Regions from separate parts of the Cupriavidus sp. P-10 genome, predicted to be linked through region 1. Evidence: predicted binding sites of a transcription regulator. Region 1 holds the regulator's gene; the other holds the start of a gene.
The links. The regulator sigma-54, encoded in region 1, starts transcription at its own class of promoters, with help from an activator protein. The targets are predictions, from matches to a motif close to TGGCANGNAANCTGCTTT.
Positions count from the first base shown of each region.

Region 2: the regulator sigma-54 is predicted to act here: its motif matches at 2,878-2,895, upstream of CTP10_RS25485 (GTP cyclohydrolase II).

Region 1 is NZ_AP025170.1:344,634-349,613, forward strand. It holds gene hprK (HPr(Ser) kinase/phosphatase) at 1-830, opposite strand, end outside; gene ptsN (PTS IIA-like nitrogen regulatory protein PtsN) at 911-1,366, opposite strand; gene hpf (ribosome hibernation-promoting factor, HPF/YfiA family) at 1,737-2,087, opposite strand; gene CTP10_RS01645 (RNA polymerase factor sigma-54) at 2,136-3,614, opposite strand; gene lptB (LPS export ABC transporter ATP-binding protein) at 3,770-4,570, opposite strand; gene lptA (lipopolysaccharide transport periplasmic protein LptA) at 4,624-4,980, opposite strand, start outside.
Region 2 is NZ_AP025171.1:1,881,546-1,886,525, reverse strand. It holds gene CTP10_RS25500 (amino acid ABC transporter permease) at 1-222, opposite strand, end outside; gene CTP10_RS25495 (amino acid ABC transporter substrate-binding protein) at 416-1,357, opposite strand; gene CTP10_RS25490 (acyltransferase family protein) at 1,610-2,719, shown strand; gene CTP10_RS25485 (GTP cyclohydrolase II) at 2,953-4,191, shown strand; gene CTP10_RS25480 (URC4/urg3 family protein) at 4,188-4,980, shown strand, end outside.

The DNA of each region.
Region 1 (4,980 bases):
TTTCGCCCGGCCGCCACCTGGATCTTGACCATGTGGATCGGCAGGCCCAGCACGTCGAGGTATTGCGAATCGAGCGGCAGGCGCTCGAACTCGCCGTCGTTGCGGCGCACCAGCTGCACCACCAGCTTGATCTTCATCTTCCGGCGCACCGCGGTCTCGCCGAAGATGGTCTTGATGTCGAGCAGGCCCAGGCCGCGCACTTCTAGCAGGTTCTGCAGCAGCGGCGGGCACCGGCCCTCGATGAAGTCCGGCCCCAGGCGTACGAAGTCAACCGCGTCGTCGGCCACCAGGCCGTGTCCGCGCGATATCAGTTCCAGGCCCAGTTCGCTCTTGCCCAGGCCCGATTCGCCCATGATCAGCACGCCCATGCCGAGGATGTCGAGAAACACCCCGTGCATGGTCACGCGCGGCGCGGAGATGCGCGACAGGTACAGGCGCAGGTGGTCAATCACCGCGGCCGACGACACCGGCGTGGTGAAGAGCGGCGTCGACGAGCGCGTGCAGCGCAGTTCCAGGTCCGGCGGCGGCTCCATGCCATCGGCCACCACCAGGAAAGGCGGCTCCAGCAGGATCAGCTCGCCCATCTGGCGCTTGCGGATATCGTCGTCCAGCCGCTGGTAGTAGGTGATTTCGGGCTTGCCGAGCACCTGGATGCGGTTGGGGTGGATCAGGTTCAGGTGGCCAACCAGGTCCGCGGCAGAGGTCGCTTCGCGGGCGAATTCCACGTCGAAGGCGCGGTCCGCACCTTCCAGGCCGGCCACCCACGAGAGTTTGAGGTCGGCTGCGTTGTCGTCGAAGATGGACTGGGAAGTGACGCCGGTGAGTTCCATGCGGGTATGACGTGTGGGGCGGTGTGCCAGGCGCTGCGCCTGTCCGGTCTGTGCCGGCCCGTTCGGGACAGATCAGGGGATCAGGGGTGCCATTCGGTCAGCAGCTGGTGCACGGCTTCGGAAGTGGGCAAGGTCGCCAGCCCTTCGCGCATGTCGCGGTCTGACAGCAGCTGCGCGATCTCTGACAGGATTTCCAGGTGCTGCTGCGTGGCCTGTTCCGGCACCAGCAGGAAAATCAGCAGCGACACCGGCTTGCCGTCAGGCGATTCGAACGGGATCGGCTCGGCCAGGCGCATGAAGGCGGCCAGCGGCTGCTTCAGGCCCTTGATGCGTCCGTGCGGGATCGCCACGCCGGCGCCGAGTCCGGTGGAACCCAGCGACTCGCGCGCGAACAGGTTGTCCGTCACGATGGCGCGCGCCACGCCATGGTTGTTCTCGAAGAGGAGCCCGGCCTGCTCGAACACACGCTTCTTGCTGGTGACGCTGACGTCGAGAGTGATGTTGCCGGGTGGCAGCAATTTGGCCAAACGATTCATGGGCGATGCGCAGGATTTCAGTTAGCGGGCGGATCCGCCGTTCCGCCGGGCAGTGGATGGCTCAGAGGCAGCGGATCACCGGCAGCGCCGAGGCGTCCGGCCATTATAGAGCAGCGGCCTCCCTGTGATTGTGCACCGCAGCGCTGCGCCCGTGTGGGTCCGCACCGTAACCGGGCGCGGGGCAGAATGCGGCGCTGCATGTATGGCGCAGCATACACCTTGCTGCGGCCGTTGCGAACACTCCGTCTCAAACGGGTGACAGCCCTTTGCGCACGCGCCACAGCGCTGCAGGCGCAAAAAAGCCGCGCAAATGCGCGGCTTGCCTGTTTTGTCTTGATTCAGCAGCCCTCTGTGGGGCCACCGGGCACGGTCATTGCTGCATCTGCGCTGCGGCCATCTGGTACTTGACCGCTTCGCGGTCGTGGCCCTGCACGCGGTCCTTGTAGCGGAGTACCTGACGGTCTAGCTTGTCGACGAGTGCGTCGATCGCTGCATACAGGTCTTCATGATGCGCTTCAACGAAGATGTCCTTGCCCCTGAGATGTAGATTGATTTCCGCGTATTGCCGACGGTCCTTTTCCTTGTGGTTGTCGACAGAGAGCAGCACGCTAACGCCAATGACCTGATCGAAATGCCTGACGATTCGCTCCAGCTTCGTTTCCACGTACTCACGCAACGGCGGCGTGATGTCCAGGTGGTGTCCACTGATCTTGAAGTTCATAGCGCTTCTCCTTCTGAAAGAGCCTCACCAGGCAGGCGGTGGGCTCGGCTACAAAGACTTGCGGAGATTCACTGCGGGGATCTTCAGGGCTTCGCGATATTTGGCAACGGTGCGGCGTGCGACAACGAAGCCTTGCTCACCCAGCAGTTCGGCGATGCGACTGTCGGAAAGGGGATTCCTCGGGTCTTCGGCTCCTATCAGTTGCTTGATCAAGGCGCGGATGGCCGTTGATGAAGCCGCGCCACCGGTTTCGGTGGACACGTGGCTGCCGAAGAAGTACTTCAGTTCGAAAGTACCCATCGGCGTTGCCATGTATTTATTGGTCGTCACCCGGGAGATGGTTGACTCGTGTAATCCCAGTGTATCGGCAATCTCCCGCAAAACCAAGGGGCGCATGGCGATTTCGCCGTGCGTGAAAAAGTTCTTTTGACGCTCGACAATGGCCTGCGAGACACGCAGGATCGTGTCGAACCTTTGCTGGATATTCTTGATCAGCCAGCGTGCCTCCTGCAGCTTCTGCTGCAGGCCAGCGGTACCTGACTCTCCCTTCGCGCCGCGCAGGATCTGCGCGTACATGTCGTTGATGCGCAGCCTCGGCATCACATCCGGATTGAGTTGCGCGATCCAGCCGCCGCCGCTCTTGCGCACGAACACATCGGGCACGACGAAGTCGGCTTCGGGGCGGCTGTACGCGTGGCCCGGGTAAGGTGCCAGCGAGCGGATCAATTCGTGCGCGGCCTTGAGTGCTGGCTCGTCTACCTGCAGCGCTTTCTTCAGGCGCGTGTAGTCGCGCACTGCCAGCAGTTCCAGGTGGTTATGCACGATGTTCAGCGCCAGCTCGCGCTGCGGGTGCTTCAGCCGGCGCAACTGCAGGCCGAGGCACTCGGCGGCATTGCGCGCGCCCACGCCAGGCGGGTCGAAGCTCTGCAGCAGCGTCAGCATGGCCTGCACTTCGTCGATCTCGAACTCGAGTTCTTCGGGCAGTTCTGCGCAGATTTCTTCGAGTGAGGCGCTGAGGTAGCCGTCGTCGTCGAGTGATTCGATCAGGAAGATGGCAAGGCCCTTGTCGCGCACCGAAATCTTCAGCGGCGTCAGCTGTTCCATCAGGTATTCGCGCAGCGTGGGCTCGGCCTCGCGCAGCTGCATCGGCGTCTTCTCGTCTTCGTCGCCTTGCGGGCGGCGCGCGAAGTCGTCCAGGCTCCAGTCGCCGCCATAGTCATCGCCGCTGTTGCTGTCGCCGTAGCTGTCGTCGTCGCCCGCGCCATCGGCGCGCGCCTCGCCGTTGCCTTGCGGTTCGGCTGGTGCCGGGGCCGGCGCGCTCTGCAAGTTGACCGAACCATCGGCAGCCACGCGCAGCGGGCTTTCGATCCAGTCGTTCTCGCGTTCGAGCAGCGGGTTTTCCGTGAGCGCCTGTTCGACTTCCTGCTGCAGTTCCAGCGTCGACAGCTGCAACAGCCTGATCGACTGCTGCAGTTGCGGCGTCAGTGCCAGGTGCTGGGAGAGGCGGAGCTGTAGCGACGGTTTCATGCGACCTATTTTATGCGCATCTTTCCGTTGTTGGAACGGAAATTGCTATCGATGTCGCGGCTTGATCGACGCCGGCAGTGGGCTGGCCCATATGCAGATCATGGGGCCGAAAGCAGGGAGAATCAATGGCCTGCCGCAGCGGGCAGGCCAGTACATCACATGCGGAAGTTCTCGCCCAGGTAGACGCGCCGCACCGATTCGTTGGCGATGATCTCCTCGGGCTGGCCCGCGGCCAGCACCGTGCCTTCGCTGATGATGTAGGCGTGGTCGCAGATGCCAAGGGTCTCGCGCACGTTGTGGTCGGTGATCAGCACGCCGATATTGCGCGCCTTCAGGAAGCTCACGATGCGCTGGATTTCGCCCACTGCGATCGGATCCACGCCGGCGAACGGTTCGTCCAGCAGGATGAAGCGCGGCGACGATGCCAGCGCGCGCGCGATTTCCACGCGGCGGCGTTCGCCGCCGGACAGCGACAGCGCCGGGTTGTTGCGCAGGTGCGCGATCTGCAGGTCGTCGAGCAGCGCGTCGAGCCTGCGTTCGATCTCGGCCTTGGCCAGCGGCTTGCCGTTCTCCACCTGCAGTTCCAGCACCGCGCGGATGTTCTCCTCGACGTTGAGCTTGCGGAAGACCGACGCTTCCTGCGGCAGGTAGGACAGGCCCATGCGCGCGCGCTCGTGGATCGGCAGGCCGCTGATATGGTCGCCGTCGAGCACGATATCGCCCTCGTCCAGGTTCACCAGCCCCACGATCATGTAGAACGAGGTGGTCTTGCCCGCGCCGTTGGGGCCGAGCAGGCCGACCACTTCGCCACTCTTCACGTCCAGCGAGACATCCTTGACCACGGTGCGCGAGCCGTAGCGCTTTTTCAGGTGGCGCACGACCAGCGTGCTGCCGCCTTCGAGGACGGCCGTGGCTTGGACGGAAGGCTTTTCGGCGATGGTGGCGGTATCGGTCATTGGCACAGTCTGGCGTTCAGCGTTTCAGGCGAGGAAGCGGTCCCGGCCCGGCGTCAGGGTTTGTTGGCGGGCGCGGGCGCCGGCTTCAGGTCCAGCGGCGAGCCGCTGCCCGAACCCTGCGCATTCGGGTCCTGCCGCGGCGACAGCACCGCGCGCACGCGGCCCGACGGATTGGCGGCCGAGGTATTGTCGCCGCCGCCGGCAGCCGTGTAGAACTCCTTGCGGCTGTCGTAGGTCAGCACCGCGCCGCGGATTTCGTCGAGCATCTTGGCGCCCTGCAGGCGCGCCATGCGCGCGTGGCCGATCAGCTTGGACAGTTCCTGCTTGCCGTCGTATTCGATGCGGTCGCCCCAGCCGTCGATGTATTCGTCGACGCCTTCGCGCTTCTGCCGGATGTAGGCCTGCTTGCC
Region 2 (4,980 bases), on a different replicon from region 1:
GGCGGGGTTCAGGTCGCTGCGCGTGCTCTTGTTCGCGCCCTGGCTGTACGGGTCGAACTTGTCGCCGGCCTTGGCACCCTGCGAGTACGGGTCGAACTTCTCGCCCGACTTGGCACCCTGGGAATACGTATCGAACTGCTTCTTGCCGGTTGCCTGCGCGTGAACGGCCAGCGAGGCTGCACCAAGGCAGAGCGCGATCGCGGTGGCGACAAACTTGTTCATGGTTTCTCCTGAGAAATGCCGCCGTCGGGCGGTCGTGTATGTGGCCTGTCCCACGCAGGGATGGCTCAGGCCAGTGTCGCCAACATCGTTTGTCGCTGTCAACTTGGGGCTTGCCCGGCGCGGCACTCTCATGGAAACCCTGAATTGCGGCCCCAGACCACTTGCGGCCGGGGCCTTTTTGGCGAAATCCGGGCTACTCGGTGACGGCGTCCGACGGATGCTTCCAGGCCGCGCGCACCTCGCCGGACGGTGCCAGCGCCAGGTTGATGCCGCGGCTGCCGATCGGCTGCTGGAACCAGCGCTTCTGCAGCGCGATCACGTCCGGCCCGGTGAAGGCCGTGGCGAGCGTCTGGTCGACCAGGCGTTTCCATTCCGGATCGGCCTTGGACAGCATCAGCGCGTTCTGCTCGATTGACAGCGACGGGCCGACGATCACGTACTGCGACGGATCCTTGGCGCGGGCACGCAGGCCGGCCAGCAGCACGTCATCCATCACGAAGGCCTGGGCGCGGCCGGACTCGAGCAGCAGGAACGACTCGCCATGATCCTTGGCGTAGACGTCGTGGTAGCCGTACTGGTCCTTCAGGCGGCGCACGTGGCGGTCGCCGGTCGAGCCCGCGCTGGTGACCACGTTCTTGCCGCGCAGGTCGCCCAACGAGCGGATGCCCGAGTCGGCGCGGACCAGCATGCGCACGGTCGAGACGTAGTGCGAGACGCTGAAGGCCACCTGCTTCTGGCGCTCGAGCGAATTGGTGTTGGGAGCGCAGTCGAGGTCGACCAGCCCGTTGACCACCGCGGGAATGCGATTCTGCGGCGTCAGTGGCATCCAGCGCACTTTCAGGTCTTTCAGGCCCAGCTTCTGGCGCGCCGCTTCCGCCGCGCGCAGGCACAGCTCGACCGCGTAGCCAGCCGGCTGGCCCTTGTCGTCGGCAAAGGAAAAGGGCAGCGCCGATTCTCGATAGCCCAGCACGATGGTGCCGGAATCGCGGATCTTGTCGAGCACGGGCGTTTGCGACTGGGCATTGGCGGCAGCCGGCATCAGCGCGGAGGCGATGACGCCGAAGGCGAGCGCCGCCAGCGGGCGACGGGCGCGGGACAAGCGGGTTAGCAGGGAAGACAGGACGGAGACGGACATTCGGGAAACCGGGTAGCTGGCCGATGGTGCGGCAAAGTCGCTAGGGTATACCCGGTCCTTCGATGGGTGAAGGACAAAGTCGTCATAAGCAAATGCTTCCTTGTTGAGACATGACTTTCAGAGTGAGCAGAGTCGGCAACAATCGCGGCAAGTGTGTAACCAATCCGCAATTTGTGGATGTGACGCCACATGTCAATCAGAGCAAACAGGTAGAATCGCGCCTTTCGTGCGCTTTGTCAGACTCCAAGAATAATGAGCCCCCGTCCGTCACGCCTGCCCTGCATCGACGCGCTCAAGGCGGTCAGTTCCCAGCTGATCGTGCTGCACCATCTCGCCTTCTACGGCCCGATGTCCGACACGGCCTACCGTCTCGCGCCGGGTCTGGTGGACTGGCTGTATGACTACGCCCGCATCGCGGTCCAGGTGTTCCTGGTGATCAGCGGCTTCCTGGCCGCGCGCAGCCTAGCGCCGCACGGCCGGCTGGAAATCCGCGAGCATCCGCTGGCGATGCTGTGGCGCCGTTACCTCAAGCTGATCGTGCCCTTCGCCGCGGCGCTGCTGCTGAGCATTGCCGGCGCCGCGCTGGCGCGGCAATGGATGATCCATGAATCGATTCCGGCCCCGCCGCACCTGATGCAGTTCCTGGCGCACCTCACGCTGCTGCATAACGTGCTCGATGTCGATGCGCTGTCGGCCGGTGTCTGGTACGTCGCGATCGACCTGCAACTGTTCGGCCTGCTGCTGATGGCGCTGTGGGCGGCTCGCACCTTTGCGCCGCGCGAGGCGCAGGCGGGCGCCGCGGCCGGCATCGGCGTGGTTGCGCTGCTGGCGGTCGCGTCGCTGTTCTGGTTCAACCGTGATGCCGCCTGGGATATCTGGGCGGTGTACTTCTTTGGCGCCTATGGCATGGGCACGCTGGCGTGGTGGGCCTCGAACCCGGGCCGTTCGGCCATGCCGCTGCTGGTGCTCGGCGCGGTGGCGCTGGCGGCGCTGATCGTCGATTTCCGGCTGCGAATCGCCGTGGCGCTGGCTACCGCGCTGCTGCTGGCGGTCGCACGCCGCGGTGGCTGGATGGAGCGCTGGCCGCGCGGCCATGTGGTCGGATTCTTCGGCCGCATTTCCTATTCGGTCTTCCTGGTGCATTTCCCGGTGTGCCTGCTGGTGAATGCGCTGGTGTCGAACCTTGCGCCGGGGCAGCCGGTGCTGAACGCGCTGGGCATGGCGACGGCGTGGGCGCTGAGCAACGTTGCCGGCGCGCTCTTTCATCGCTACGTGGAAAGCGCAAGCCCGCTGGCAGCGCTGCGCGCGGCGTGGGTCTGGCTGTCGGACGCACGCGGCTCGGCGAGCCGTCCTACTATGTAAGCCTTGCAAGCCTGCGCGCCCGGCAGATTGCCTCGTGCTGGTGCGCGCGCACCGTCGGCGTCATGTCCCCGGCACGCCATGCGTGCATGCGCGCCGCCCCGCTTGCGTACGGCGCCATACAGTGCGCGGCAAAACTCGCGTAAACCGGCATTGGGCGATGGCATGAACGTTGCCTAGTATGGAATCGTAAACCTGACCATTTGGTCAGGATTCCACCGGGAACCGAGGGTGCCATGTCCGACCATATCGTCCTCACCTCGCACGCGCGCCGCGACAAGCCCGCCGAGCCGATTCACTGGGGTGCACCCACCGCCGCCGAACGCGGCCCCGTGATTGCCAGCCTGGCGAACCCCGCGCAACGTAACGTGATCGGCACCCACGCCGGCGCCTATGCCATCTACCGCGCACTGGCGGTTGCCTCCGGCTCGCTGCAGCGCGACCATCGCCCCGACCTGACCGATACGGCACCCGCCGAGGCCATCGGCCCGCACCCGCAGTGGGCCGATCCGGAAAAGATCGTCTCGCTCGATCCCTGGGGCCACCTCGTTTCCTCCGTCTTCGCGGACCGTATCGCGGCGGGCGTGGATATCCGCCCGACCATCGCCGTCACGCGCGCGCATATCAATATGCCCGAGCTGATATCGGCGATGGCTGCCGGCCGGCTGAAGCCGGACGGCAGCATCCTCTACGCCAATGGCGACGTGCGCGTGACCAAGGCGGCGGTCGATCCGGTCTGGCACCTGCCGGGGCTGGCGGCGCGGTTCGGCATCAAGGAAAGCGCGTTGCGGCGCGGCCTGTTCGAGCAGACCGGCGGCATGTTCCCGGAACTGGTCACGCGGCCCGACCTGAAAGTGTTCCTGCCGCCCATCGGCGGCATGACGCTGTACTTCTTCGGGGACGTCAGCCAACTCGGCAAGACCGAGACCAAAGTGGCTTGCCGCGTGCACGATGAATGCAACGGATCCGACGTATTCGGGTCAGACATCTGTACCTGCCGCCCGTACCTGGCACATGGCATCGAGGTGTGCATCGAGATGGCGCAGCAGGGCGGCGTCGGGCTGGTCGTCTACAACCGCAAGGAAGGCCGCGCGCTGGGCGAGGTGACCAAGTTCCTGGTCTATAACGCCCGCAAGCGGCAGGCGGGCGGCGATCGCGCCGAGACTTACTTCGCCCGCACCGAATGCGTGGCAGGCGTGCAGGACATGCGTTTCCAGGAACTGATGCCGGATGTGTTCCACTGGCTGGGCATCCGCCGCATCGACCGTTGGGCGTCGATGAGTAACATGAAGCATGGCGCGCTGGTGGCGCAGGGCATCGAGGTGGTCGAGCAGGTGGCGATTCCCGAAGCCCTGATCCCGGCGGACGCCCGTGTCGAGATCGACGCCAAGGTGGCGGCCGGCTACTTTACGCACTACACGCCGCCGGATGCCGATGAACTCGCCCTGGCAAAGGGCAGGGGGTTGAACGAATGACAATGTATCCCGAAGAGGATCGTGGCGGCATGGACCGTCGGGGAGCAGGCGAGGAAATGCGTCCGGGCGGGGGCTGGCTCAGCCCTGTGCCGGAAGGGCACCCCGCTTCCGCGCTGCTGTGCGCTGAAGCCGTGCGCACGCATTGCGCGGCGGTCACCGAGCACGTGGCCAGCGGCGCGTCCGAGTTGTTTACCTGGCACCCCGATCGCGTCCATGCGATCGCCGATTACGTGGCCAGCACCATCCGGCAGCGCTATCCGGACCTGCAGGTGCCTTACCACAGCCGCTGGCGCCACTTCGAGAGCGGCTGCGTCGACCAGCGCGTCGACCGCTGGCATGTGTTGTGCGAGCGCGCCGCCATGAGCGGGCCAGAGCACCGCGAAGAGCGTGCGCGCATCGGCATCGACCTGGTGATCCCGAGCGTACTGCTCGACGCCGGCGCGGGACCCGACTGGCGCTACCGCGACCCGGCCAGCGACCTGGTGCTGACCCGCTCCGAAGGGCTGGGCGTGGCCAGCTTCGACCTGTTCGCACGTGGCGGCTTCTCCGCGGCGCCCGGCGACCCGCTGCGCGCCGATGCCGAGCGGCTGCAGCGCATCGACGCCGACAGCATTGCGCACGCCTTCCAGGTGGCCCAGCACAACCCGCTGGTCGGGCTGGAAGGCCGCGCCGGGTTGCTGCGCCGGCTGGGCGAGGTGATGGAGGCTACGCCGGCCCTGTTCGGGCGGCCCGCGCGGCTGGGCAACCTGTATGACTACCTGAAGGCGCACGCGGTCAACGAGCGGCTCG